Regions from separate parts of the Alteromonas sp. P256 genome, predicted to be linked through region 1. Evidence: predicted binding sites of a transcription regulator. Region 1 holds the regulator's gene; the other holds the start of a gene.

Region 1 (3,140 bases):
ATCGACTTCTAATAAATAATTGTCGGTTTTTGTGAATTTGTTTTGAATTTGTTCGCGCTGAGTAGCAAGTAACGAGTAATACTCAACGTCGCTGTCCATATACTTGTAGTGCCATTTCCACTGCGACCCCGTGACTAGCACGGTCATGTCAGCTTCAGATGTATCTTCCATGGCGATAAGCGTATTAGCTGCAGGTACGGCCATAAAGATTAGGATGAGAAATGGAACCACTGTCCATGCAATTTCCACTTTCACATTTTCGTGGAAATTCGCGGGCTTTGCGCCACGGGATTTTCTGTGCAGATACATGGAGGCAAACATGACGCCAAACACAACTACAGCGATGGCTACACAAATAAAGAACATAAGCATGTGCAGATCGTACACCTGGCCGCTTATATCGGTAGCGCCCCGTCTAAGGTTTAGCGAAGACAATTCTTCAGCCGCCTCTTGCGCAAAAAGGAATTGAGAAAAAAACAAAAATGGTACACTTGCATACCATTTTGCAGTCGCAGTCTTTAGTGATTTCACTCAGCACCTCCGTAATGGTAGACCCATTAACGCCAAATGTTGTTATGCGCAGTCTCTACCAAGTGGTTTGTGAACGATTAACTCAATACATCGATTTGTAAATTGAATTCAAAGTCATTGTTATTATTTTGTTAAAGCTTGTATAAGAATTGCGCAATAATGGCGTTCCGTCTAGTCTTTTCTGTTAAAAATTTAATGAGATGGTTAAAATTTAATCTAACGCTGTTTGAGCTGTGGGTTTTATGATGCAGAGTGAAGCGAGGTAAATCAGGGGGTAGTCAGGTTATTTGTAGTGAAAACTACACCGATTCTCTTGTAACGGAAAACAACATTTAGTTTCTAAAAATCAACCGTTAACCGCGAAAAATTGAACAAATTTCACACAAGACCAAGGCAATATAGTGTGTAATGCCTTGCTAATATTAGCTATAAAGCGTGTGAGAATTTTTATCAGATATAGAAATGTATTAATGATATTTATAAGCACTGAAAGTCTTAGCTAATAGTAGCTTTATTAAGCATATCAACAAACTTAAGTGCTAAAAAAAGCGGCTATTGAGCCGCTTTCATAATAACGTCATAAAAGGCTACATCCAGTCAGCGTTTCGAATAACGCCAACGGCAATACCTTCAATGGCAAACGGCTCGTTTGCCAAGTCGACTTTAATAGGCGAAAAATCATCGTTTTCAGCATGAAGTAATACTTCTCTACCGCGTCTTTCTAAGCGCTTCACCGTCACGTCTTCGTCAACTCTTGCTACTACAACTTGACCGTTGTGAACGTCGGTAGTGCGATGTACTGCTAGCAAGTCGCCATCGAGTATACCAATGTCTTTCATACTCATGCCGTTTACGCGAAGCAAAAAGTCTGCGTGAGGCTGAAATAGGGCAGGGTCCACTTTGTAGTGCGACTCTACGTGCTCTTGAGCAAGAATAGGTTCACCAGCGGCGACTCTACCAATTAACGGTAATCCTTCCTCTTCAACCACTTCTTCTTCAATAGGAACAGTCAGTTTGATACCGCGAGACGTTCCTGGCAAAATTTCAATAACGCCTTTACGCGCAAGTGCCTTTAGATGTTCTTCAGCAGCATTAGCAGACCTAAAACCTAGGTGACGGGCTATTTCTGCACGCGTAGGCGGCATTCCCGTTTCTTGCATGTTTGATTTTATAAGTTCTAAAACTTCAGTTTGTCGAGCTGTGAGTGGGCGCATAAAAGACCTGTCTGTCTATACAGTTCCTGTAAGTATATACACCTAAACATAAATGACAAGCGCAGACACGCTGTCATAGACAAAAAAACGGCTATCGCGGTCAAGTAAGCAGTTAAAGTAAACCTGGCTGCCAGCAGGTGCGGTTTCTGCCACTTGACTTAGCCTCGTACAGCGCCTGATCGGCCACCGACAAATAGGTACTAAAATCGATATCAAAGCAGTCTGATGTATAGCTAACCCCAGTGCTGATAGTAATACTGATTCGATCGTTTTTGTAAGCAAGTTGTGTAGCGTTTATAGCCTCCCGAAGACTCTCAAAGATGCTGTTCACTTCATTTGGGGTTTTGTTGACTAACACAATGGCGAATTCTTCACCGCCTAACCTAGCCACAACGCCATGCTCACTGCAAAAAGAGCGAGTGATTGATGCAACCTCTTTTAATGCATAGTCGCCGGCATCGTGCCCGTAGGTGTCATTGACACTCTTAAAGTAATCTATGTCGATAATGGCTATGGCGACTTGCTGGTGAGTTTGGGAGATGAGATTGCATTCATCTAAGAAAGCTCGCCTGTTTAACAAGCCGGTAAGGGGATCGGTCATTGCTAGCATACGCAGCTTTTCTTCTGCTTCTGCCCGTGCGGTTTCTAAATCAACCGCATAGAATAAACCGGCTAACGCATCTAAGAACGGCTGAAAAAACGCTGCATCTGACGCTTTGTAAAATTCAAACTTATTGGCTAATCCAATCATACCCACAACTTCATCTTTTATCTTAATGGGAAGACCAAGAAAGCGGTTAATGCGAGGGTGACCTTTAGGCGTGCCTCTAGAGGCAGGGTGAGTTTTGGGGGTGTTGCTAATAATCACATCACCGGTTGTAATAACTTTGCCAAACAAGTTATCAAAGTTGGTGAAATACAGGTTTCGTTTTTTATACTCTGCGTACTGCGTAAAGCTAGTGCTGTCCCACACAATATCTGAAATGGCATGAATAAAGAGTTTTGGCGCACTGTCTTTATCCTGCATTTGTGCAATAAAAGCAAACTGACTGTCTGATAGCTCAATTAACTCGGGGAGTACGGTCTGACAGGCCAGTGTAAGATCGTTGCTTTCTAAATAAGATGCTCGCGTCTTATTGATAAACTGCAACAGCTGCGTTTTTTTCCTTTCATGGATTTCGCTCTCCATTCTTCCCGTAATATCACGGTGAATACCGGCGACTCTTAGCGGTTTCCCCATGGCGTCATTTTCGACAATTTTGCCATAAGACTCCACCCACACCCAGTTACCATTGGCGTGCTTCATTCTAAACGTAGTATTAAATACGCTTGTCTTACCTCGCAAATGTTCATCCAGGTGGTGTTCAAATTGCACGAGATCAGCGGGATGAATAA
Region 2 (3,140 bases), 180 kb from region 1:
GTGGTTTTTTGCGGCGCATCCACAAAAAAGCAATACGATAGATAAAATGACGAACTTATTAGTGAACTTTATAGCGCGCGGCATAGCGACCTCAAAGAAAATTAATACACTGATAATATTGGATTTATACGCTACCTGACACAACTATAAAAATGTTAATAAGTATTTATTTGTGAGTTTCAGATATAAAAAAACCGCTCATGAGAGCGGTTTTTCTAATTACATGAACGCTTACGCTTCAGCAATGATGATCACTTTAATTGAAGTGGTTACATCAGAGTGAATCTGTACGTCGATGTCGTACTCACCAGTTTCACGAAGTGTACCGGTAGGTAGTTTAACCTGTGCTTTTTGTACTTCAACGCCAGCTGCAGTAATTGCATCAGCGATGTCACGTGTACCAACAGAGCCAAACAACTTGCCTTCTTCACCAGCAGGTGCAGCAATTGTAACTTCAGCCAACTCGTTGATTTTTTCGGCGTTTGCGTTTGCAGCAGCTAGCTGCTCAGCAATTTTCGCTTCAAGATCGGCACGACGTGCTTCGAACTTTTCAACGTTGTCTTTAGTTGCAGGAACCGCTTTACCCTGTGGGAAAAGGAAGTTACGAGCATAACCAGACTTTACAGTCACTTGGTCGCCCAAGCCGCCAAGATTGGCGATTTTATCTAGTAGGATGATGTTCATCTAAGCTACCCCTTAAGTTCGCCAAATTACTTGTGTGAATCAGTGTACGGAAGCAACGCAAGAAAACGTGCGCGCTTGATCGCAGATGACAGCTGACGCTGATATTTTGCGCTAGTACCAGTAATACGACTAGGGACAATTTTACCGCTCTCAGTAATGTAGTTCTTGAGAGTAGCGATATCTTTGTAATCTATTTCGGTCACACCTTCTGCTGTAAAACGGCAGAACTTACGACGTCTGAAAAAACGAGCCATGGGTGATCTCCTTAAGCGTTGTCTTCAGTGGTTTCAGTTTTCTTTTCTGCGCGCTCTGTGCGAGGTGCAGAATCTTCACGACGCTCACGACGAGGCTCTTCTTTCATCATTGGAGAAGGCTCAGTAACAGCGTTTTTAGTGCGCATTACCATGTTACGCAAGATCACGTCATTGAAACGGAAAGCATTTTCCAATTCGTCAACGGCGTCAGCAGATGCTTCAGCATTGATTAGTACGTAGTGTGCTTTGTGTAGCTTTTCGATTGGGTAAGCCAATTGACGACGGCCCCAATCTTCTAAACGATGAATCTGACCACCGTCTTGCTTAAGAATAGTAGTATAACGCTCGATCATACCAGGTACTTGTTCACTCTGATCAGGGTGAACCATAAATACGATTTCGTAATGACGCATTATAGCTCCTTACGGTTGTAGCCTCGACAGTACAGCCAACTGTATGGAGACAAGGAACGAATTGGGATGGCTGTAAGGGCGCGCATTATACGCATACCGTTAAAATTGCACAAGCATTAATCACTGCCATATTTAATCGTATGTCTAAACAACCGATTAAATGCAGCGTGATACCAATAGAGGAAAAATTAATCACATAACTGTTTATTTATACAGTTAAATACTGTAGAGTTTTCGTGAATTTAAAAAGAAGGGGACCTACCATGGCCATTACCACACAGTATGTTGTTACGCACAAAGGGGTAGAAAAATTGGTAACTACCGACAAAAAAGAAGCTGATCAGTATGATAAAATGCTAGATGCAGCAGATAACTTAGCGCAATATATCCAAGCAAAGGGGATTGGTCTTGATGACAGCGCGTTAGAAGAACTCACCATCTTACTGTCTAAAAACAAAGACAAGGTCAGTAAAATATTCAAAGGTTCGTCTGCCCAAAGCGTATTGGAAGACGAAAGCGCAGAGGTGGTAAAGCTCAAAGCTAACGGCTAGTAAACAGCCGTTAGCACGCGTATTTTGTGTTGTGCTTTCTCCTGTTTTTATATTAAGCGGCCCTAAAACTAAGGCTTGCTTGTTATGACCACTATCTCAATTGTTGGTTAGTATAACGGGCTGAACATCTAGACATGTAAGTCACTTCGTTATTCGATATTATAGAAAAATGAAAATTGAGATAGTAGTCAGGAGTGAGCGTGAAAGCAGGCGTTGGCACATCAGAAAGCGCAAAGACAAACGGTTCTTATAGCACAGCCATTGCTATAGATAACGTTAGCTTTTCTCACAACGCTGCTGATAGTGAAAAAGCCCGCCCTTTTATTGAAATAGAGCAGTGGCATTTATACCGTGGGGAGCATGTTTTTCTTTCCGGCCCATCGGGCAGCGGCAAAAGCACTTTTTTAAACTTGCTAAGCGGCACACTGACCCCTAACAGCGGTGCAATATCGCTTTTAGAACAGCCGTTTTCTACTCTTACCAATAAGCAGCGGGATCGATTTCGCGCTAACAATATTGGCGTTGTATTTCAGCAGTTTAATCTCATTCCATACCTGTCTGTTAAACAGAATATTAAGGCGGCTCTCTATTTCGCCGGTGCGAATATAAAGGACAAGGCGCTTGATGAGCGTATATTGACGCTACTTAACGACTTACAGCTACCAAACCAACTGTTAAATGCGAAAGCAGACACCCTAAGCGTGGGTCAACAGCAGCGCGTTGCCATTGCCCGCGCACTCATTAACACGCCTGATATTTTAATTGTCGATGAGCCCACATCAGCCCTTGATGCAAAAGCGAGAGATAGCTTCATGGACGTGCTAAAAAAACTCTCCAAAAACAGCGCCTTGGTTTTTGTCAGTCACGACCCGTACTTAAAGAAGTATTTCTCAAGACATATGAGTATGCACCAATTTACTCCGAATCATCAAAAAGTCACTGATGTGTCTACTGCCTCTAGGGGCGTATCACCTTGTTAACCACAATCGCGATACAAAGTTTAAAGCGCCGCAAGAACACTGCCCTTCTTACGTTAGTGAGCATTGTGATTAGTGTGAGTTTACTACTGAGCGTTGACATTATTCGCTCCCAGGTGAAAAACAGTTTCACGCGCACCGTGTCGGGCGTTGATGTGATTGTAGGAGCGCCAAGCGGCCAGCTTAATTTACTACTGTCGTCTGTCTTTAATTTAACCACACCGTCGAAGGGGATTAGTTGGGACAGCGTTAGCTCGCTTA

Evidence for each region. The regulator LexA, encoded in region 1, represses DNA repair genes until DNA is damaged. The targets are predictions, from matches to a motif close to TACTGTATNNNNATACAGTA.
Region 2: V7R39_RS11840 (YebG family protein) is a predicted target of LexA. The motif match lies at 1,550-1,569, and genes of this name have one in related genera.

The regions. Positions count from the first base shown of each region.
Region 1 is NZ_JAZETM010000006.1:100,798-103,937, reverse strand. Features, by position in the region: gene coxB (cytochrome c oxidase subunit II) at 1-531, opposite strand, end outside; gene lexA (transcriptional repressor LexA) at 1,119-1,745, opposite strand; gene V7R39_RS11010 (sensor domain-containing diguanylate cyclase) at 1,858-3,140, opposite strand, start outside.
Region 2 is NZ_JAZETM010000006.1:284,519-287,658, reverse strand. Features, by position in the region: gene V7R39_RS11860 (MBL fold metallo-hydrolase) at 1-84, opposite strand, end outside; gene rplI (50S ribosomal protein L9) at 232-684, opposite strand; gene rpsR (30S ribosomal protein S18) at 711-938, opposite strand; gene rpsF (30S ribosomal protein S6) at 950-1,351, opposite strand; gene V7R39_RS11840 (YebG family protein) at 1,615-1,902, shown strand; gene V7R39_RS11835 (ABC transporter ATP-binding protein) at 2,103-2,882, shown strand; gene V7R39_RS11830 (ABC transporter permease) at 2,876-3,140, shown strand, end outside.